Regions from separate parts of the Sinobacterium norvegicum genome, predicted to be linked through region 2. Evidence: predicted binding sites of a transcription regulator. Region 2 holds the regulator's gene; each other region holds the start of a gene.

What was found. Region 2 encodes sigma-54, which starts transcription at its own class of promoters, with help from an activator protein. Its sites were predicted from a motif close to TGGCACANNNNTTGCNNT; they were not measured.
Region 1: a site for sigma-54 is predicted at 3,943-3,960, ahead of hmpA (NO-inducible flavohemoprotein). Genes of this name have one in related genera too.
Region 3: a site for sigma-54 is predicted at 2,942-2,959, ahead of L9P87_RS16490 (pilin). Genes of this name have one in related genera too.

What each region holds. Positions count from the first base shown of each region.
Region 1 covers NZ_CAKLPX010000001.1:1,868,828-1,876,708, forward strand. Annotated here, with positions in the region: gene L9P87_RS08395 (ABC transporter ATP-binding protein) at 1-483, shown strand, start outside; gene L9P87_RS08400 (alginate export family protein) at 522-1,739, shown strand; gene L9P87_RS08405 (hypothetical protein) at 1,794-2,678, shown strand; gene hmpA (NO-inducible flavohemoprotein) at 2,695-3,870, opposite strand; gene norR (nitric oxide reductase transcriptional regulator NorR) at 4,054-5,601, shown strand; gene L9P87_RS08420 (LysE family translocator) at 5,652-6,269, shown strand; gene dnaB (replicative DNA helicase) at 6,338-7,777, opposite strand.
Region 2 covers NZ_CAKLPX010000007.1:44,107-51,987, reverse strand. Annotated here, with positions in the region: gene L9P87_RS17305 (MlaC/ttg2D family ABC transporter substrate-binding protein) at 1-626, opposite strand, end outside; gene L9P87_RS17300 (KpsF/GutQ family sugar-phosphate isomerase) at 820-1,794, shown strand; gene lptC (LPS export ABC transporter periplasmic protein LptC) at 1,830-2,399, shown strand; gene lptA (lipopolysaccharide transport periplasmic protein LptA) at 2,389-3,021, shown strand; gene lptB (LPS export ABC transporter ATP-binding protein) at 3,022-3,747, shown strand; gene L9P87_RS17280 (RNA polymerase factor sigma-54) at 3,984-5,483, shown strand; gene hpf (ribosome hibernation-promoting factor, HPF/YfiA family) at 5,582-5,884, shown strand; gene ptsN (PTS IIA-like nitrogen regulatory protein PtsN) at 5,904-6,365, shown strand; gene rapZ (RNase adapter RapZ) at 6,389-7,249, shown strand; gene L9P87_RS17260 (HPr family phosphocarrier protein) at 7,265-7,534, shown strand; gene L9P87_RS17940 (hypothetical protein) at 7,657-7,779, opposite strand; gene mgtE (magnesium transporter) at 7,780-7,881, shown strand, end outside.
Region 3 covers NZ_CAKLPX010000005.1:31,058-38,938, forward strand. Annotated here, with positions in the region: gene L9P87_RS16475 (type II secretion system F family protein) at 1-851, opposite strand, end outside; gene pilB (type IV-A pilus assembly ATPase PilB) at 854-2,593, opposite strand; gene L9P87_RS16490 (pilin) at 3,011-3,406, shown strand; gene L9P87_RS16495 (sulfatase-like hydrolase/transferase) at 3,485-5,446, shown strand; gene L9P87_RS16505 (pilin) at 5,515-5,931, shown strand; gene L9P87_RS16510 (hypothetical protein) at 6,268-6,576, shown strand; gene L9P87_RS16515 (sulfatase-like hydrolase/transferase) at 6,782-7,881, opposite strand, start outside.

The DNA.
Region 1 (7,881 bases), on a different contig from region 2:
CTCGTGCATATGGAACACGCTATTGACAAGCGTCCTGGCGAGATATCTGGCGGCATGAAACAGCGGGTAGGTATCGCCCGCGCCCTCGCAATGCAACCCGATGTTCTGCTGATGGATGAGCCCTTTGGCGCTCTTGATGCCCTAACTCGCGCCCATCTACAAGACTCGATCATGGACATTCAGGCAAAGCTAAACAACACCGTGATCATGATCACTCACGATGTTGATGAGGCCGTTTTATTATCTGATCGCATCATTATGATGACCAACGGCCCCGCCGCGACGATCGGCGAAATACTGCCGATAGAATTACCCCGGCCTAGGGATCGATTAGCCCTCGCCAATGATGAACGTTACAACAACTATCGCGCTGCTGTTTTACAGTTCCTCTATGAAAAACAAAAAAAAGTTGAACCGATTACACCGACACAAAAAGCACCGGCTTCTGCCGCAGAACAAAACACCAGCACCGACATTGCCTAATAAGAATTTATAGATCGCCTCAAACCTTGGAGTAAAAAATGAAGTTTCACCTTAGCCCTATTGCAATCGCCATCACCATAGCCTCCGCGACAGCGTCAAACGCAGGAAAAACATTTGCCGACGACAGTTTTTATCAAGCCATATCATCGGGCACAGCGACGATCGATGTTAGAACACGCTACGAATCTGTCGATCAAGACGGCATTGACAATACCGCTGACGCTTTAACAATAAGAACAAAACTGGGCTATAAGACTGGCGACTATCTCGGTTTTACCGGTTTCATTGAGATGGAAGACTCTCGTACAATCGCGGGCATCGATGACTATGCCCCTAACAAGTCGGGCTACCCCGTGATTGCCGATCCCGCCTCTACCAACCTGAACCAAGCCTATCTCAACTATCAGTTTACTGAGGGCTTAGATCTCCGTGCAGGTCGCCAGCGCATCATCTTGGATAACGCACGATTCGTTGGCAATGTCGGCTGGCGACAGAACGAGCAGACTTTCGATGCCGTCAAAGCATCGTATGGTGCTAACAACTTGACCGTCGATGCCGTGTGGATTAGCCAGGTAAAAACTATCACCGACGGCACCCTCAACACTAATCACGCTCTGTTCAATGCCAGTTATCAGCTTGCCAACATCGGCAAACTGACGGGTTATTTCTACGGCCTTGATAATCAAGATGACAGTAACGATAACGCCACCAACTCTGATACTTATGGCGTCAGATTTGCCGGTTCCATGGCACTCAATGACAGCATAAAGCTTATTTACAACGCCGAGTATGCCAACCAGAAAACCGATGTCGACAATTACAACGCCGACTATATACTCGCCGAAATTGGCGCTGATTTTTCACTGTTTAGTATTAAAGCTGGGTATGAATTATTGGGCAGCGACGATGCAAGTTATGGTTTTCAAACCCCGCTGGCGACCAAGCATGCCTTCAATGGCTGGGCTGACAAGTTCCTTTCTACCCCTACCGGCGGATTACAAGATAGTTACATTCAGGCCAGTACCAAAGTGGCTGGCATGAAGCTTGCTGCTATCTATCACCAGTACGATGCGGATCAAGCCTTCAATTGTGGCGGCAGCGACCAATGCGACAGCCTAGGCGATGAGATCAACCTGCTCTTAGTCAAGCCGCTCGCTAAGAAATACAAGGTTGGCGTCAAATACGCAGCTTACTCGGCAACAGACTTCGCGACAGATACTGACAAGGTCTGGCTCTGGGGTGAAATGAAGTTTTAACGAACACCCACCTTTGGCGCTCCCTAACGGGGCGCCCCTTTTTTTGAGGGCACTATGGACGCACAATTGATACAGCACAGCTTCCGCCAACACAAACATTGGTTAGCCGTCATCGAAGCCATTAAGAACATCCAAACGTTGAGCTACGAGGTGAGGAACCATCGAGGCGCGACTACGGCGCAATTGGTGGGTGATGATTTTCTTAATTCAATAGCCTTCAGACAACAGCAGTCGGCCGATAAGATGCTGGCCACCATCGAACGATTCAGCAATAGCTTTCCTGATATTTTGCAACGTAAAGAATATGCCTGCATCAGCCAAAGTTGGCGAGCTATTCAGCAGCAATGGCATAACCTTGGCCCTCTTGCCTGCTTCGATCTTCATAGCAAACTGTTAGATTATTTAAACAAGCTCAGTTGGTTAATTGCCATCAGAACCGATGGCGACATACTCGATAATAAGGGCGGTGATAAATCGCGCCTCAGTCATTTTATTTTTAGTCATTTGATTCAACTGATCGAATCGACAGCGAGACTAAGGGGTATTGCATGCTTCCACTGCAGCAAGGGCGAGCTCAATGCAGAGGACAGACAGGAACTGGGACGCTTACTCAACACTCTCTTTCAGCAGTGGAGTGATTTACAGCGAGAGCACAAAAACATGCCGCTTTACTCCCAGCAACTTGTTGAAGATTCCATCAACTGTCGCGATATGCAAAGCCTGTTATGTGATTTTTTTGATGTGATCAATCCGATCCAAAACACCCAGGAAGAACTTCCTGTCAGTGCCGATATTTTTCTCAGTGCGGGCCCTTTTTTGGCCGCCTTAAAGCACCAGTACAACATTCTCGTTGATCAACTGGCTGGCTGCATGCCCAGCAACCTGAACCACTGGGTCAATGGTTCATCGATGATAAAACAGCAAGGCCTAGAGCTCTAGGCCTTGGCGATCAGACTTAAATTTCTTCTAGTGGGCCGAAGAATTCAAAGCGAACATACTCATCGCTAATATTTAAGTTGCGGGCAATATTGCGCATCGCCTGCATAAACGGTTTCGGCCCCAAGAATAAGAAATCGACCTTTTTATCGCTGGGCAATAAAGCCGAGATCATCTCCTGACTAATAAAGCCATGATGATTTGCTTGATCGTTGGCCAGCGGCTCGCTATACACATAGGTAGTATTAAAGCCTTCGTGCTGCTCGGCAAGCTGATCGGTATGCTGTTTAAAAGCGTGGGTCTTACTGTTGATGGCGGCATGGACAAAGTCAATCTTGCGCCCATGCTTAGCAATATCGTTAGCAATACTGATTGCAGGTGTAATACCCACGCCGCCGGTCACTAATAACAGCGGACGCTGCGACTGAGGAGCGGTGAATTCACCACTCGGGGCCAATAGCTGCAAGTGATCGCCGATACTGCACTGCTGATGCAAAAAGCTCGACATCGCGCCACTCTCTTCGCGCTTAACACTGATGCGGTAATAATCATTATTGGGCGCATCAGACAGGCTATAGTTGCGGCGTATTTGCTCGCCATTCACCTCGGCAACCACACAAATATACTGACCGGCTGCAAAGCCCATCAAATCACCACCGTCGGCAGGCTTGAGGTAAAACGACTTAATCACCTCGCTCTCATCGACTATTTTGTCGATCACAAATTCGCGTTCACCACGCCAGCCACCCACTTCGGCCGCCTTAGCTTGATACACTTCTTCCTCGGCACCGATCAGCAAATCAGCCAAGAAGTTATAAGCTTCACCCCAAGCCGCTGCCACCTCATCGGTCACCGCATCACCCAGCACCTCAGCAATAGCTTCCAGCAGACACTTACCGACAATGGCATAGTGCTCAGGTTTAATATCTAACGATACGTGCTTGGCAACAATCTGGCCGACAACGGGACCCAAATTATGCAGCTTATCGATATTCAACGCATAGGCAACGACGCTATCTGCCAGCGCCTTGGCCTGAGTACCCTTGCTCTGATGGGTCGCATTAAAATAAGGGCGAACCTCCGGGTAGCCGTCCAGCATAATGGTGTAAAAGCGGCCGGTGATTTCGGTTGAGTGCTGCTTTACTGCCGGTGCGGTGGCTTTTACGATGGCGACGGTTTGTTCAGATAATGACATATTGCTGTTCCCTGTGACGAAAGATATAGCCAGAATCGGCTGGCAAAATTTAATGTTTCAATAAGTTGTTCTATATCAACCTTCGTGCCAACTTTTATCGGTAGTGTTTTCGAGGGCTTCAGCCTATAGTTGTCATATCGACATCCAATAGCTTGTGTTATTAAGACAACACTAGAGGTTAAAGTGACTACAGAAAACAGCGCCGGCATAGAACTCATTGCCGATCTTAGCCGCCAACTGCCCGCCAGTGAGCGCTACCAACGCCTACTCGATCAAATCACCACACTATTCCCCTGTGATGCCATCGCCCTACTCAAACTAGAGGGCGAGCAATTGCGCCCACTGGCGATTAAGGGGCTGAGCCAAGACACTCTTGGCCGGCGCTTTAAGCTCGATCAACACCCCAGACTCAGCAGTATTTTGGCCACCAACCAGCCGCTGCGCTTCCCCGCCGACAGCGACTTACCCGACCCCTATGACGGCTTGGTCGGCGATGACTGCGATAAGCTGGAGGTGCACGACTGCCTCGGCGTAACACTGATTGTTGACGATATCCCCTGGGGTGTAATCACCCTCGACGCACTCGATCCCCACTGTTTCGACCAGCTCGACTATCAACTGCTGGCCAATATTATCAGCATTGCTGCCGCCACCGCCAAGGCCGCAGAGTTAATACAAGCCCTGGAGCAGCAGGTTGAAACACAGCACCAACTGACCATGTCGGTACTGCAACAGAAGCAGACCGAAATGATTGGTAAAAGCACGGCCATGCGTAGCCTGATTGCCGACCTCGATGCCGTTGCCCCATCAATGCTGTCAGTGCTGATTACCGGCGAAACAGGTGCCGGCAAAGAGGTCGTCGCCCACCATATTCACCGACAATCTGAACGCTGCAACCAACCCCTGGTCTATATCAACTGTGCCGCACTGCCGGAGAGCATCGCCGAGAGCGAACTCTTTGGCCACCGTAAAGGAGCCTTTACGGGTGCCGTCGACAACCGCGCCGGTAAATTCGAAATGGCCGATGGCGGCACCTTATTTCTCGATGAGCTAGGCGAGCTGCCACTGCCGATTCAAGCCAAGTTATTACGCGCCATTCAAAGTGGTGAGATTCAGCGGGTCGGCAGCGACGCCCCGGTCAATGTCGACGTTCGGATTATTACCGCCACCAACCGCAATCTTAAGCAGGAGGTCAAGGCCGGCCGTTTTCGTGCCGACTTATACCACCGCCTCAGTGTTTTTCCCGTGGAGGTGCCGCCACTGCGTGAGCGCGCCAGCGATATTATCCTACTTGCCGGCTATATGCTTGAGCAGGAACAGCACCACTTTGGCATCGACAAGCTTCGTCTCGCACCGAGCTGCAATGCCACACTGAAACAATATCACTGGCCGGGTAACGTGCGTGAACTTCACCACCTTTTGAGCCGGGCGGCACTCAAGGCGGTCAGCAGCCAACGAAACCGAAAACTGGTTACCATCGACAACAGCCACCTCGATATCACCCCCTCCACAACACCCAACGGCCCACACCTCGAACAGGCAACTCTTACCACTGCCAATCAGCAAGACATCGACTTAAAATCCATTGTCGACCAATTCCAAATCGAGCTGATTCAGCAAAAGCTTGAGCAGCATCAAAAAAACATGGCGGCGACAGCAAGATCGCTTGGCTTAGACCGCAGTAACTTCTATCGTCTGCTCAAACGACTGGACATCTATACTGATAACTAAGTCAACGTACTGCACAAGACGCAAATTATACGCGCTACCGAAGGTAAATAATGAACTGGCTCAACTCTGTGGCGCTGGCCACCACCATGCTTATTCTGGTCATGACACCGGGGCCCGGTGTCTTTGCCGTGGTTGCCCGCGCCTTGGCCAGCGGCTTTAAAACCACGCTGCCGCTGGTCTTTGGCATGGTATTAGGCGACTTGGTTTTTCTATCGATTGCCATCTTCGGTCTGTCGCTGATTGCCGGCTGGCTGGACGAGCTGTTTGTGGTGGTGAAATATCTTGGTGCCTGCTACTTGCTATGGATGGGCTACAAGATACTCAAGTCCAAGCCAACGACAACAGTCAACGAGGATGACAGCACCGTCGAGCGATGGCCAGCCACGGTTGCCAGTGGCTTGATGATTGCGCTGTCCAACCCCAAGGTCATCTTGTTCTACCTCGGCCTACTCCCCACCTTTGTCGATTTGACCACATTACAATCAATTGATATCGGCATTATCGTGACCATCGTATTTTCCATCGTCAGCTCAGTATTGATCGGCTATGCTTATACCGCCGCGCGCGCCAGACACTTATTTAAAAGCGACAAAGCCTCGATTCGGCTCAACCGCTTTGCCGCCTCGGCCATGGCCGCCACTGCGATGGCGATAGTGTTCAGGCAATAGGCTTTATTATCCCTAAAATGCGGGCATAAAAAAAAGCGCCGAGGCGCTTTTTTTTATATCGCTAAAACTTATTCTCCATAGTCGCCGGTATACTGTCCTGGCGCCAGGTTATCAAATCGAGAATGAGCACCGTTAAAGGCTAGGCGACAGGTGCCAATGGGGCCGTTACGCTGCTTACCGATGATGATCTCACCGATACCCTTATCGGGACTGTCCTCGTTATAGACCTCATCACGGTAGATGAAAGCGATGACATCGGCATCCTGCTCGATGGCGCCGGATTCACGTAAGTCGGAGTTGATCGGACGCTTGTTGGGTCGTTGCTCCAACGATCGGTTAAGCTGCGACAGCGCGATCACCGGGCATTCAAACTCCTTTGCCAGCATCTTTAATGAGCGCGAGATCTCAGAGATCTCTGCCGTTCTGCCCTCGGAGGGGCCGGACACCTGCATCAACTGCAGGTAATCGATCATGACCATGCCAATCTCGCCGTGCTCACGGCTAATCCTTCGCACCCGAGAGCGCAGATCGGTCGGCGTCAACGCCGCGGTATCGTCCATAAACAGCTTTTTGTCTTTGAGCTTGGTAATCGCCGCGCTCAACTTGGGCCAGTCCTCTTCATTGAGTTGGCCGGTGCGGACACTGGTTTGGTTGATACGGCCAACAGAGGCCAGCGTACGCATCAGAATCGACTCGCTCGGCATCTCCATACTAAACACCACGCAACTCTTATCCTGCGCCATCAAGGCATTCTCGACCAGGTTCATGGCAAAGGTGGTCTTACCCATCGAAGGACGAGCGGCAACGATAATTAAGTCGGAGGCCTGCCAGCCCGAGGTCATTTCATCGAGATCGTCAAAGCCCGAGGTAATACCGGTAATACCCTCGCCTTTCTCGACCATCTCATCGATTTTGGTGACGGTGCTTTTGAGCAGCGCGTTCATCTCAACCGGGCCACCCTCTTTCGGGCGCAGCTCACCGACCTTGGCTATATTGCGTTCGGCAACTTCTAATAATTCATCGGCACCGCGACCATCGGGGTCGTAACAGGCCTCGGCGATATCGCCGGCCGCTGAGATTAATGAACGCCGGGTAGAGCGCTCCCGCACAATAACTGCATAGGCCTTGATATTGGCGACGCTGGGCGTGTTTCTGGCCAGCTCACCGAGATAGGGCAAGCCACCGACGTCGTCGAGCTCTGCGCGATTACTGAGGTGCTCAGAGAGGGTGATAATATCGAGGGGTTTTTCTGCCTTGACCAGCTCTTCCATGGCGCTGAAAATTAGCCGGTGGTCGGCGCGATAAAAATCGACCGGACCAACGTTTTCATTGACCGCGTCCCAGTTATCGGCACTGAGCATCAGACCGCCAATCACAGACTGCTCAGCCTCGATAGAGTGTGGCGGTACTTTTAGCCTCAGAAGTTCATCGTCGCCGTCATCAACGCTAAAATCTGCCTCATCCTCTAACAGAAAGTCATCGTCTATCGGTGATAATTCATCTTCCATCGGCTGCGTTCCGCACTCACAATTTGAAATAGGTCAATCAGTATAACGTCACTTTTGATGGCTGTAACCACTAAAATTCGACACAAAAAAAACGCCGCAGGCGA
Region 2 (7,881 bases):
CCATTGTAGGTTCTTACTGCGCTGGCAAACTGCTGTTGATAGACACTGCCTAGGTTAATAGATTCGATGACCACATTGCGTAATTTCCAATCGCCTTTCTTGCTCGGCCGCATCTTATACTGAACGCGGTAAGGCGTCGGTGTATCATTGTGGATAAGCTGAACTACATCGACAGACTGCCTATCCAGCACCTGTTGATGCTGTTCGGAAGTCAATGCTAAGACCTCTATTTTATTACCACCAAACCCCAGCAAACCCTTGGCATAGGTATGAATTAAGCCATCTTTAAACTTATGGTTAAAGCGTCTGACTCGGTCGACAAATTGCTTTTTCTCTGCTTTGGTAGCCAAACTTCGGTAGGCCGCTGAGCTGCCATACTTACCCATTACATTGCGAGAGAAACTGGTGAAATCGACCACAGGGTCCAATATTCTTTCGATTGAATTATAGAAACGCTCGGGGTCCTGCTCGAAATACTGCTGGGCCAGCGTAATCTCACCAATCACCTCTTCACTTACCTGCGCGATCACTTTTTCAGGCCCCGGCGTCTCAGCCCCTTGGGCAGCAACCGTCACAGAGCCCATAACCAGTAAAACAGCCAGCCAGCGATACAGGTTTAACAACATCGAACACCTTCCAACACAGTAATTTTATTCACCTCAGTATACCCCCTCTTTAAACAACCCACACCCCCCGTATTAACGGTTGATAAAGAACATGTTTAACCACAAAAAATAACCACTAAAAACTTGTTCTGTACTCAGCTATCGGCTTTGATTAACATGCTCAAACTATTCGCCCTACTCTAAGGTCTAACCTATGACGACCCAGCCTCTTTTTATTCAGTCTGCGCTACGCACTATCGACCTCGAGCAACAGGCGATCAACGACCTTAAAAGCAGCCTCGATGAAAATTTCGACAAAGCCTGCCACTTCATGCTGCAGGCCAAAGGCCGTATTGTAGTGACCGGCATGGGTAAATCGGGGCATATTGGCAATAAGATTGCAGCCACCCTAGCCAGCACAGGCAGCCCGGCCTTTTTCGTCCACCCAGGAGAGGCCAGCCATGGCGACTTGGGTATGATTACCAAGGATGACGTGGTACTAGCGCTGTCCAACTCCGGTAATACCGCCGAAATTGTCACCATCGTACCGCTGATCAAGCGTATGGGCGCACCACTGATTACCATTACCGGCAACCCGCAGTCACCGCTGTCGCAGGCCAGCGATGCCAACCTCAACGTCAGTATCGACAAAGAGGCCTGTCCACTGAATTTAGCTCCAACATCAAGCACTACCGCGGCACTGGTCATGGGAGACGCACTGGCTATTGCACTGCTCGAGGAGAAAGGCTTTACCGCCGACGACTTCGCTTTCTCTCACCCCGGTGGCACTCTGGGTAGACGCCTGCTGCTGAAAGTGTCTGACGCCATGGTCTATGGTGATGAAATCCCCCGCGTTTCAACCAATACCACGCTGAGTAAGGCGCTGGTTGAGATCAGCGAGAAACGCCTCGGCATGACCACTGTTGTCGACGAACAACAAAAAGTCGTTGGGGTCTTCACGGATGGTGATTTACGACGCAGCCTCGACAGCGAAATCGACATTCACCGAGCCACTATTGGCGAATTGATGAACCCAGGTTGCCAGACTGTCAGCCCCGACATGTTGGCGGCCAGTGCCTTGAAAATCATGGAGGACAACCAAATCACCTCTGTTGTTGTTGTCGACCAAGACGATAACCTAGCCGGTGTCGTCCATCTGCATGCACTATTACGAGCCGGTCTGGTATAATTTTGACACTATTAACACGTTACGGATGCTAGCCGGTGAGCAAACGATCGAGACAGGTACAACAATGGCTGGCCGCAGCCGCCACCGTCATTGGTGTCACTGCTGTTGCCTACTTCACCTCGCCGGATAACAATACCGGCGACCTGCTAGTGGCCGCCGTGATTAAAGCACCAGCATGGTATATCACCGAAGCCGATCACCGCAGTTTCGATGTCGACGGCAAGCTGGATACCCACTCGATTGCTGACAAAGCGATTCACTTCGATCACAGCGACACCTCTTTTGTGACTAACCCGGTCATCAAGAGTTACGAGGCCAGTGTGACAAAACAGATAGCCTCGGCAAAAAATGCTACGGTAAACCCTGATAAAACCGTACTATTAACCAACAATGTAGTGATTACCACCGGTAATACCGCTGCCGACAGTACCGTGCTGAACACTGAAATATTATTAATTAACACCGTACTCAATACCGCCGATACCAAAGAAGCGGTGACGATTACCCAGGCATCAGGCGTCACCAAGGCGACGGGGATGCACGCTGACTTCAACAAAGAATTTATTTCTCTACTCTCTGGAGTTCACTCTGTTTATGAGCCATAGCCCCCTAACAGCGATTGCGATTCTCTGCTCCTTGCTGACGGTCCAGCTGGCCCAGGCGCTGCCTACTGACCGCGAACAACCTATTCATATTCGCTCTGATCGCGCCGAGCGTGACGATAAGAATGCGATTACCACCTATATCGGTAATGTCGAACTCGACCAAGGCACGCTTCATATTGAAGCCGACAAAATTATCATCAACCAGGTCAACGGCGAATTATCCAAAATTCAGGCGCTGGGCAAACCGGCAAAATTGCAACAGCGCCCCGAAGAAAACAAGGCGATAGTCTATGCCCGCGGCGAAATCATCGACTATTATGCCGCCAAAGAGCTACTCGTTCTGACCCGCCAGGCCAGTATCGAACAGGATGGCACCCAGGTCGATAGCGAACAGATTGAATACCTCATGGCGGAAGAAATCGTCAAAGCCAAGGGCAACAAAGACCAACAAGAGGGCGATGGCCGCGTTCACGTAGTCCTCCCCCCCAGTAAAAAGAAGGCACCCGCCGCAGAGGTCACCCCGCCATCAGATAGAATACCGGACGAGGCCATACCCACCAGCGAGCCCGCGCCAGAGGCGCCAACTGACACTGACAGCACCGATAAAAGTGAGCAACCTTAGATGGCGACCCTGAAAGCCAACAATTTAGCCAAGGCCTATAAAAAACGTAAAATCATTCAAGATGTTTCATTGTCGATAGACAGCGGGCAAGTTGTCGGCCTACTCGGCCCCAACGGCGCCGGTAAGACCACTTGCTTTTACATGGTCGTCGGGATTGTGCCCCAGGATGCCGGCCAGGTGTGGATCAACGACACCAATATTTCCGCAGAACCTATGCACGGCCGGGCCAAACACGGGATTGGCTACCTGCCACAGGAAGCGTCAATTTTTCGCAAATTATCGGTGGAAAACAACCTGCTTGCGATACTCGAAACACGCCAGGATTTAAACAAGAAACAGCGTCATGCAAAAATGGAAGAGCTGCTACAAGAATTCCATATCACCCATATTCGTAAAAGCCTCGGCATGTCTCTCTCGGGAGGTGAAAGGCGCCGGGTAGAAATAGCGAGAGCGCTGGCCACAGAGCCTGAATTTATCCTGCTCGATGAGCCCTTTGCTGGCGTCGACCCCATCTCGGTTAACGAGATCAAAGGGATTGTTAATCACCTGAAGTCCAAAGGCATCGGGGTACTCATTACCGATCACAATGTCAGAGAGACCCTCGACATCTGTGACAAGGCCTATATCGTCAGCGAAGGCTATATTATTGCCGAGGGCACCGCAGAGACTATTTTGAGTAATCATCAGGTCCGCAAAGTCTATCTGGGTGAGCAATTCAAGCTCTAAACACAAAGGCTATTTTAAAGCTGGTCTAATGTTTGCTTGTCGTCGCGACTACCGATAAACTGACGCTGTATAAATTTGATAATAACTACTGCTTTTACAGAGTTACTGATGATTATAATGCCGGCCTTACTAGATTGCCGGCGGATATCCGGCTATTCAGAGAGCTCTTATTATTGCTATAACCGAAAATAGCAAACAGAGACTGATACGCGGTTCGCTTGGGAGAATCTGTCGCTGTGAAACAATCGCTGCAACTGAAAATGGGTCAGCAATTAACGATGACCCCGCAACTGCAACAGGCTATTCGCCTACTCCAGTTGTCAACGCTCGATTTACAACAAGAGATCCAGCAGGCTCTCGATTCCAACCCCATGCTCGAAGTCACCGAAGAGGAACATAACGCCTCACCGGAAAATAATTTAGAAGCCCTCAACCATACGACTGAGGGACCCGCCCAAATAGAAACAGCCAGCCCCGAAACGCCCGCCGATGCCGCTCAGTCTGATATCGATTGGTCAAACCCTGACAACATCCCCAAAGAGCTTCCCGTTGATACACAGTGGGATGATGTTTACCAGAACACCGGTGGTAGCGCAGGACCTGGCGGCGAAGACTTTGATATCGACAGCCGGAACAGTCAGGCCGAGGGCCTGCACGAGCATCTGTTATGGCAACTAAACCTCACTCCCATGTCCGACACCGATAGGGTGATTGGTCTCGCGGTTATCGATGCCATAGAGCCCTCTGGTTTTATGTCACTGAGTGCCGAGGAAATCCATCAAGGTTTTGAGGATGATCATCAGCTAGACATTGAACTCGACGAGGTAATGGCCGTACTGCATCGTATTCAGCAGTTTGACCCACCCGGTGTTGGCAGCCAAGATTTAAGAGAATGCCTGCTAATTCAGCTCAACCAATTACCCGAGTCCACCCCTTGGCTCAGTGACACCAAAAAAGTTGTCGAGCACTATTTACCGCTACTGGGCAACAAAGATTTTAATCAGCTAATGCGTAGAGCTCGCATCAAAGAGGCGCCACTGAAGGCCGTTATCAGCCTGATTCAAAGCCTTAACCCCCGTCCTGGTGATGACTTAGAGGCCAACAGCGCCGAATATATTGTCCCCGACGTCTACGTCCGCAAGGTCGATGAACACTGGCGAGTGGAGCTAAACCCCGATATCGCCCCCCGCATACGCATTAACAACGATTACGCCTCGCTAATCAAGCGGGCCGACAATAGCTCTGACAATACCTTTTTAAAAGACAATTTGCAGGAAGCACGCTGGTTCCTGAAAAGCTTGCAGAGTCGGAATGAAACACTGATGAAAGTTGCCAGCAAAATTGTCGAAATGCAGCAGGGTTTTCTCGACTACGGTGATGAGGCGATGAAGCCAATGGTCCTGCTCGACATCGCCGACGCCGTTGAAATGCATGAGTCTACGATCTCCAGGGTGACAACGCAGAAATACATGCACACCCCCCGGGGCATCTTCGAGCTGAAATACTTTTTTTCCAGCCACGTCAGCACCGAAAGTGGCGGCGAATGCTCATCGACGGCAATCCGCGCCATTATCAAAAAATTGGTGGCCGCCGAAAATCCTCGCAAGCCGCTCAGCGACAATGCAATGACCAAGCTGCTGGCAGAGCAAGGGATTAAGGTCGCCCGGCGGACAATCGCTAAGTACAGAGAATCCATGATGATTCCTCCCTCAAACGAACGCAAACAACTGGTCTAGACTATAGATAAGCCCGTCAAATATTGGGCGACAACCAAGATGCGGTATTCACACAGACAACAGGGCAATTACAGCCTGTAGCGACAGAGGATAAACATATGCAAATCCATATCAGCGGTCACCACGTCGATGTTACTGAAGCTTTACACGAATATGTCACCAATAAGTTTGGCCGTCTCAGTAGACACTCTGATAGTATTACCAACTCACATGTTACACTGACTGTTGAAAAAACCAGACACCGGGCCGATGCCACGATACACGTGACCGGCGCCGACATTGCCGCATCCTCGGAAGCGGCTGATATGTATGCCGCAATCGACTTGCTAACTGACAAGCTAGACCGTCAATTGCTGAAATACAAAGAAAAGCAAACCGCCAGTAATCATGGCTCCAGATAGCAAGACTTATTAAATTATCATGCAACTGCAAAATATTCTCACACTAGAACGCACCGTCTCAGGTGCGTCAGCCTCCTCCAAAAAACGCGTGCTAGAAATCATTGCAGAACATATCTGCAAGGATGTCAGCGCCTTTGATAACGAGGAGCTGTTTCAGCGTTTTAATGCAAGAGAAAAGCTCGGCAGCACCGGCATTGGCAAAGGCATTGCCATCCCCCACTGCAGAGTGCCCAACTGCCTGGGGATTACCGGCGCCTTATTCACCCTCGACAAACCCGTTGCGTTTGATGCCATCGATGATCAGCCTGTTGATATCTTGTTCGTGCTGATGGTTCCTGAGGAAGCCTGCGATGATCACCTTCAGGCCCTGTCAATGATGGCGGAATTGTTTAGCGCTGAAGATTATTGCCAAAGTCTGAGGGCAACCAACAGCAACCAAGAACTTTTTGATGCCGCCTTGCAGCCCATTGCAACAGGCTAACTGGATTACAAGATAGGGAAGCTATGAAACTAGTCGTCATCAGCGGACGCTCCGGCTCCGGCAAGAGTACAGCGCTTAATGTGTTAGAAGATGTCGGCTTTTACTGTATCGACAACCTACCCGCCTATCTATTGCCCGCCTTGATCAGTGAGGCGAGAGCCAACTCGTCCCCCGAACAAGAGATGCTTGCCGTCTGCATCGATGCCCGCAATAGCTCTCGTACGCTCTCTGAGTTTCCCACCCTTATTTCATCACTGCCGGAAGAAGTCGAGACCTCGGTTATCTATCTCGACGCCGACAACAACTCTCTAATTAAGCGTTTCAGTGAAACTCGTCGTAAGCACCCGTTGAGCAATCGCCACACCGCATTGCAGGAGGCAATTGAAGACGAGCGTGTGATTCTCGAGCCGATTGCTAATATCGCCGATTTAACCATCGACACCACCAAACTTAGCTATCACGAGTTACGTGATTTTATTCGCATTGAGGTCGCCGACCAAAACAGCGGCCAGATGACGCTGCAATTCCAGTCATTCGGCTTTAAAAAGGGCAGCCCCAACCATGCTGATATGGTGTTCGACCTGCGCTGCCTACCCAATCCACACTGGGTGCCATCACTTCGCAGCCAAACCGGCCTTGACGATGGGGTAAAGAACTTTTTATCAGAACAGGATGAGGTGAAAGAGATGTTTGACGATATCAAACAATACCTTGAACGCTGGGTGCCTCGATTCTCCGCCAATAATCGCTCTTATACTACTGTCGCCGTTGGCTGCACCGGCGGACAGCACCGCAGCGTCTTTATGGCGGAAAAACTTTATCAACATTTCAGCGCCCTTTATGACAATGTACAGGTACGCCACCGAGAACTCGATAATAAATAAAGCGACAGCATACTCATGGTTGAGCAACAGATAGAAATCATCAATAAACTCGGCGTCCATGCCAGGGCCGCAGCCAAGCTAGTAACAGTTGCCAGCGCCTTTGCCAGCCAAATCGCCATTATTCGCGATGAGAAAAGCGTCGACAGCAAAAGCATCATGTCGGTAATGATGCTGGCCGCCTCGAAGGGTAGCTGGATAACCATCCGCTGTGAGGGCAGCGATGAAACCGCCGCCATGGAAGCTGTCTGCCAACTGATCAATAACCGCTTTGACGAAGATGAATAGATGCAAATAAGTAACATTACACCACGTTGAATAATACCGATAATGCGTTGTTGTCTTATACTTTTTCTAGCATAATCGCCCCCATTCACCCCACACCATTATCAGAAGGTCACGCCTAGCGCTCAACCACTATCTTCAACAGAGTAATTTTTATGCCCCAAGCTACCGACCAAGCCCAAACTCAGCACCATCTTCGCGCTCTCAATGACGCCGTCGATAGCGGAGCCCTCCAAAGCATAAGGCATATGTTGAAGAGTCTGACCGATGCAGACATCGCTCACCTGATAGAGTCATCCCCACCTAAACAGCGCTCCGTGCTGTGGCGCTTACTCGACAACCGCCGAGAG
Region 3 (7,881 bases), on a different contig from region 2:
GTGGTCGATAGGGTTCGACTAAAGCGTGCCATCACCGACTGGTAAATAATATTGCTGATCAGTGGTGCTTTTAACAGTACGCGGTCAACACCATCAGAGAAGGGTTTGGAACGAGCCCTGGCCTGATTAAAGGCAACGACGAATAGGACAACGCCAATTATCATTGCCAGCGTCCAGGTTTGCATGAATTCTGAGGCGGCGACCACAAACAGCGTAATGGCGGGGAGCTCTGCGCCAAAGGCGTTGAACGTGGCGGCAAACTGGGGCACTACATAAATCAACAATATGCCGGTGACAATCACGGCGACGGCAATAACTGCCATCGGGTAGGTCATCGCCTTCTTGATTTTCTTTCTAACCAGCTCGCTTTTTTCTTTGTACAGGGCGACGCGATCGAGCATGGTCTCCAGTGAACCAGATTGCTCACCTGCCTCAATCAGGCTGCAAAAGAGGCTGTCGAAATGACTGGGGTGGCGGCGAATGCTGTCGGCCAGGCTGGTACCGCCGGCGACATCGTCACGAATTTCTAACACCAGTTCGGCCATGCTGGGGTTGTCCAAGCCCTCGGCAACAATCTCAAAGGATTGCATCAGCGGCACACCGGCCTTCATCATGGTGGCGAGCTGGCGGGTGAAAACAGTGATGTCGGAGGACTTAATCGGTTTCTTGCTGACGAAGAGGGGCTTGGCTTTCTTCTTTATTTTGGTGGTATTGATACCTTTCTTGCGCAGCTGCGCCTTGGCCAGGGCAACAGAGGCGGTGTTGATCTCGCCGGTGGTCTTGCGCCCCTGGCTGTCTTTGCCCTCGTAGGTATAGGTGGAGCCTTTGACTGCTTTTGCTGCTGTTGCCATGTTTAATCCTTGGTTACTCGGTTCACTTCTTCCAAGCTGGTCAAGCCCTGTGCTGCTTTCAGCAGTGCAGAGCGTCTTAAATTATTAAAGCCTTCTTTGCGACATTGATCATCAATATCGATGGCGTTACCCTCTTCCATAATAATGCGGGCAATGCTATCGGTAATGCGAACCACTTCATAAATACCGACACGGCCCTTATAGCCGTTATTGCATTTGCTGCAGCCATCGGGCTTGTGCTGTCTTAAGGTCAGGCTGTCCAGCTCCTCTTCTTTAAAGCCCTCTTTGATTAAGGTTTCTCGGGGCACATCTGTCAACTCTGTTGAGCATTCCTTACACAGACGACGGGCTAGCCGCTGAGCGATGATCAGGCTGACGGTGGTGGCGAGGTTGAAGGCCGGCACCCCCATGTTGAGTAATCGTGTAATTGTCTCGGCGGCGCTGTTGGTGTGCAGCGTCGACATCACCATGTGACCTGTTTGCGCCGCTTTAATGCCGATCTCGGCGGTCTCCAAGTCACGAATCTCACCAACCATGATAATGTCCGGGTCCTGACGCAGAAATGAACGCAGCGCCTCGGAGAAGCCCAGGCCCACCTTGGGGTTGACGTGAACCTGGTTAATGCCCTCGAGGTTGATTTCTACCGGGTCCTCGGCGGTGGAGATGTTACGTTCCTCGGTGTTGAGGATATTCAAGCCGGTATAGAGGGAGACGGTCTTACCCGAACCAGTAGGCCCCGTCACCAGAATCATGCCCTGGGGCTGGTGCAAGGCCTGCAGATACATTTCCTTCTGGTCGTCCTCGTAGCCGAGCGCCTCGATGCCCATCTGGGCGCTGGTGGGATCGAGTATCCGTAGCACCACTTTCTCGCCCCACAGTGTCGGCAGGGTATTGACCCGGAAGTCGATGGCGCGCTTTTTAGACAGCTTCAGCTTAATGCGGCCATCCTGCGGGATGCGGCGTTCAGAGATATCCATCTCGGACATGACTTTTAAGCGGGCAGTCAGCTTGGCGGCCAGGGCCAGCGGTGGCCGCGACATTTCTTTCAATACGCCGTCGGTTCTGAAACGGACGCGGTAGGCTTTTTCGTAGGGTTCGAAGTGTAGGTCGGAGGCCCCCATTTTAATGGCATCGAGTAGCATCTTGTTAATAAACTTAACAATGGGGGTGTCGTCGATGGCGCTGCTATCATCTTCTTCTGCGCCCTTGCCGGAGGTGTCGGGGCCAACGTCGAGGTCTTCTAAGCCGTCATCCAAGTCGCCAAAGTCGACGGCGCTGTCGCCGTCGTTATCGACCAAGGCCTTGATGTAGTCGGCCAGCAAGGCCTCATTGACCAGGACAGAGTCGGTGCTTAAACCGGTGTGGAACTGAATCTCATCCTGGGCGCGGAAATTGGTGGGGTCGGACACGCCGATAAACAGGCGGTTACCTCGTTTAAACAGCGGAATGGCATGGTGTTTCTGCACCAACGCAATAGCCACTAAATCGGCGGGTATGGCCTCAGGGTTAAGGCTGCTTAAATCGAACAGCGGGTTACCAAACTCTTCGCTGGCGGACTGAGCGATGGCTGCGGCGTCAATCAGGCCGCTGCTCACCAAATGACTGACAAAGGGGGTTTTCTGTTGATGCGCTGTGCTCCACGCCTGCTGGGCGTCAGCCTCGTTAATCAGCTCATCTTTTACCAGTCGGCGAGCAAGGCCGCTGAGCGGGGCTACCGTCGATGTGGACGTCGGTTTCGTCATGAATAGTGCTGCACTTTATTATAAGTAATATGGCTGACGCGAATAAAAAGGCAGCCTGAGGCTTAACCCGTTGAAAAATAGCGAAAGCATTTATGCCAAGTATAAGTTGTAGCATATATTTATCTGCCTGTGAGTGGAAGAGCTGGCAGGGGGCAATTGTTGCAAATGTTAACGGCGTTACGGATTCCCGGTATGGGCAACGGATACGGTGAAGAGACTATGGCGAGACACACAAGGTGACAATAATTGTCACTTTGTGTGTTTTTGTGTGAGTTGCTGCCAGTGTTTTTAGCTAAGTTGTTGACTAATATGCTTCCACTATGAACAATAGTGCCGGCTTTGAGGTGTTGGCACAGCTGTTGCTATCTTACAGTCACCTATAAGAAAAATCCTTTTCTAGAATTTTGGAGAGTTACAATGAAGAAACAACAATCAGGTTTTACCTTAATCGAACTATTGGTCGTGGTAGCGATCATGGGTATTCTCGCCGCTGTTGCCCTGCCTCAGTACCAGGCCTATGTGGCTCGTTCTGAAGTAGCCAAGGCGCATGCTACTATGGCTCAGTTTATTAGCCCAATTGAGGCAGCAATTCTTCGTGGCGACACTTCTGATGATCCAGAAGGTTGGAATTCAGGCGCCCTAAACGGTGTTGATTTGACTCTGAGCATGGGTACTGGTGCAACAATTGTTGCTGATAACTTTACCAACGGTTCGTTAAGCGGTGGTAGCGTGACTTTAACGCGCACAGCTTCTTCAGGTGCTTGGGCGTGTAGCTCTTCAGGTATCTCTGAATACTCTCCTAAAGGCTGCTAATTATAGCGGTTGTCGAGAAAGCCCGTTTACGGGCTTTTTTTTCGTTTGTTATTTTATGTTTTCCTACGGGGGCTTGCTTTGAAGCGGTACTTGCAGTGTTTTTTGGTGTTTGTTGTTGTTCATTTATTGATAATGATCTCGTCGATGATCGGGTTTATCGAGTTTGCGACTATGGGGTCGACTACGCCAACCCATGTGTCTGCAGCGTCAATATTTACCACCGATTTTAAATATCAACTGTTTCAATACCTATTCAGCACCACTGTGGTTTTGCTGATGCTATCCGCTGCCTGTCAGTACAGTTGGAGTAGGCTGCTGGATACACCGCTCAAAGAACAGATTGAAAGTCGTGCGGGTTTTGTCCTGTGGTTGCTCCTGCACTGGTGCGCCATTCTTTTTGTTAATACGCTTTACTACCCCAACTCAATTTATGGTGTTGGGCTCGCGGGTTATTATGTCTTACTGACTCTGAGTCTTATCTTGCTGGCAGGCTATCTTCTGGTGCTGTGTCATCAATTGCTCGCCAGGCCCAGACGCTTTTTGGTCTTGGTTCCAGCGCTGGCCTTGTCTTTGATTGGTCTGGATTATTCTCGTCAACCGGTGACAGATACGCAGGCAGAGCTGAGCCAGCCCAATATTATTATTATTGGGGTCGATTCCTTGCAATCGAAGCTGATTAATAATCAGCAGTGGGGTGAGGCTCATATGCCGGAACTGCGCTCCTATTTAGATGATAGTCATAACTTGACCAATGCCTATACCACGCTGGCGCGAACCATGGTGGCCTGGACGTCGATACTGACTGGGCAGACACCGCCGCAGCATGGTATTCGAGTGAATTTACAAGATTTTGCCGACTTGGAGCCGGGTTATGACCAATTCCTGAATTATATAAAAAGCCTTGGTTACCAAACTACCTATGCGATAGATGAACGCCGTTTTAGTAATATCGGTGTCGACTTTGGTTTTGATCAGGAGTTGGGTCCAAAAAACGGTTTTGCCGATTTTATTATCGGCACTCTCGGCGAAAACCCGCTTGAAAGCGTGGTCCAGCTAACGCCCTTTGGCAAGTATTTATTTCCCTATACTCATGTCAATCGTGCAGTTTATGGCACCTATCGACCTGAGCGCTATAATTCTTTATTAAATGATTTTATTGTCGCCAGAGATAGATCAAAGCCACAGTTCTTGGCCATGCATTTCACTCTGCCTCATCACCCGTTTTCCTGGGCTGATTCTGAGCATAACGGTAATGACAGAAAGATATATCGGCTCTACCCTGATGATAAGGTTGAGCGAGTATTTCCATACTATGTCAAAACGTTAGAGCGTACTGATGAGCAGTTGGCGGTGTTTATGGATGACTTGAAGCAAGGTGGAATGCTGGATAATGCAATTGTTTACTTTATCTCAGATCACGGTGAGGGCTTCCCCCGGATGGATGAGGGCGAGTCGTTCGAATATGGGCATGGAACCTACAGTGGTGACTTGACTCAGTACAAGGTTCTGATGGCCTATTCCGTGTTTAAAAACGGAGTTTCTGTTACCTCGCGTACGGATGATGATCGGGTCGCTTCGGTTATCGACATCGCGCCAACACTTGTTGAGCAGTTGGGTGGGGAGACGACTGATTTCGAATTCTCTGGTTTATCATTGCTTGGCGATAATATTGCGCCAGATCGTGTGGTGTTTACTGAGTCTGGATTTACGCTGATGTCGGTGCAGGTGGACACACCGGATCAGTTGGAGGTGTTAAAAGAGGGGTTGAGTGCCTATTGGCCGCTGCCCAATGGCAAGGTGGTTTTTGATCCGGCGCTAATACCGAACTTGATCGCCAGCAAGAGCCGCAGCGCTATAACAAGAGACCGGGTGTTAACCGTGACCAAAACTGGAGAGGCGTATATTGATTTGTATAATAATCTGCCGGATAGCGAGGATCAGGCGGCCTATGAGTTTCTTGTTCCGGCGCTGTGTCGTGAGTATCAAGCTGAGATAGGTGCCAGTGCTCGATGCCATAAGGTGTTGACGGACGCCAAATAACCCAAGTTTGCGCCAAGGGTCTGTTGGGAGTCTATACTTTACAGACCTTTTATTGGCAGGATGCCGTTATGGATAGTTTCAATGGATTTACGCTAGTCGAGCTTCTTTTTGTTGTTGCTATTGTTGGCATACTTTCCGCAGTTAGTTTCCCTGTATATCAGGGGTATGTGTATAGGAGTGAAGTTCAAGGTTTGCACAGTGCGATGATAAACTTTATCACCCCGATAGAAGACGAAATTTTAGCTGGAAATATCTCTCCAGTAGCCGCTGATGTAGTTCTGGACGAGACCGCTGAGGCATTGGTCGACGGGGTGACTGTAACCATGGCTTTCAATGAGAGTAGTGGTACTATCGAAGGGAAGTATGGGGATAAGTCGGGCCTGCTTACCGGTGAGGTGTTGGCGCTAGGAAGAACCGTCGAAGGGGGTTGGCTGTGTTTCTGGAGTGGGGCGGAAGATTACGCCCCCCAGGGTTGTGGGAATTAAGGGTATGGACGCCAGGAGTTGCGCTTTAGATTTAGCGGCACCGGTATCGGTGTCCGAAATGGATGCCTTGTAATTGCGTAAAGTGAGTCTGGCTTATGGTGTGATGCTAGATTTCCTTTCTTGCTAATACCTGCCCCGTTTAGTGTGACATTCTCCTCGTGCTCGATGGCTTCGTAATTACCGCATAAGCAGTGGTGGGATTCTTGCTTTAGTTTAAGATATAGCACAAATGTTGAAATATGAGGTTCTGAGGTTTTAGCCATGCTCCGCATTCTTAGGTATCTAAATTGGAATCAAAGAGAATAAATAGGCTGGCTGCTTATTCTGGTATAATCCATGCATATTGATAGTGCAGGATGGTTTAAACCTGTCAGTGAAGAAAATCGAATTAAGAATTTATGCACGGAGATTGTAATGAATAAGTCAATATTGGGTGTTGGAATTTGTTTTATTATATTTAGCGCGCCAGCAAGTGCGTATTTAGATCCTGGTACGGGTAGCATGGTTATACAGGTGCTGATTGCTGGTATATTGAGCGCGCTTTTCGCCATTAAGACATATTGGTACAGTTTGAAGAGGGCGGTAAAGCGTTTTTTTGGGCGGGAGCAGGTGGTCAGTAAGCCGGAAGAGGTGGATATTAATTAGCCCTATCTAGTTGGCTGGTGTTTGTTGTGTGTAATAGAAGTTTGGTACTGATTCAGCAACTTCGATATTTACCCCGGTCGGTTCATCTTTCTGTTGCTGTTGAGTTCTAGCCAAATGGCTTCGAACCTAGATAAGGGCTGTTGATTGGACAGCTTGGCATATTCAATTCCTTATCGCCAGTGGTGAATGATATAGGAGGAGATACCTAGATCCCCTCCTCATTGAAGTTGATTTTTTGTAAAATATAAGGTGTTGAGTAGTTTGAGTCATAATAACTCTCTTCAAGCATTGAAGTGGGTTTCTGCTCATTCGGGTTGAGAATGTAGCGAAATAGGTTGACTGGGCTGGTGAAGTTAATCTCCTCATTGTTCGGCGCAAGGATTGACATTAATATGGCGGATCGGCCGTCATAATAGTCGCGGTCTCGCTCGCCTCGTTGATTGATTAACTGAGGGCCATGATCCGACTGCAAAATAATAATCGGTGTTTTTTGGCTGTTCTGGAGAATGCTAGCGATAACTTCTGCGATCTTTTTGTTAACGAATTGGAGCTGTTCTTTGTAGCCTTCTCTGTCGCTCCAAAGTCTTTTTTGAAATTCAAACTGGTCCGATAGATTGGCCTCTCTTAATATGTTTCCGTCTTTATCGAAAAGATAAGGATGGTGGGGCATTACGATATGTGAGAAGACAAATTTCTTGCCGCTGACTTTTTGGGGGATGCTGGCAAGGGTGTCAAAGTTGTTTAGGTGACATTGGGCTAGGCTTTGGCTCGCCCAGCTATTAAATATCTGAAATGCAGAGCCTTCAATTAATACTCGAATGAAATCGTTCTGAATAGCGGATGTGTTGCAGTTGTATTCAATGTTGGCGTAAGGGTTTGTAAGGGTGGGTCCTGATGTGGAGTCGATATGCACGAATTGGTAGCCTTGTTTTTTTAGCTCTTGTGATACGAGGCTGTTTCTAATGTGAGGGATAAAAGGAGATTTATCTTTGCCTTGTTGAAGCACTTTTACCTTCATGTTATGTAGGTATTCCATGTTAAGGCTGCTGGCTAATGAGAGGAATGTCCAAGAATAGTTGGATCGTGCATTGGCGATAGTGTTGAAGCCTAGATTCTCGAGTGAATCTAAAAAATCTGAGTTATCGAAGTTGTAGTGTTTTTCAAGCGTGTCGGCTCTAGCGTATCCGTCGAGAATTATATAATAGATGTCGGCGCCGCCATTGAGAGTATTGGCGTTGTTAATACCTACCAGGCTATCCTGATCATCGGGAATAGAGGGCGTGGTGAGGATTTTCATGAGCGGTG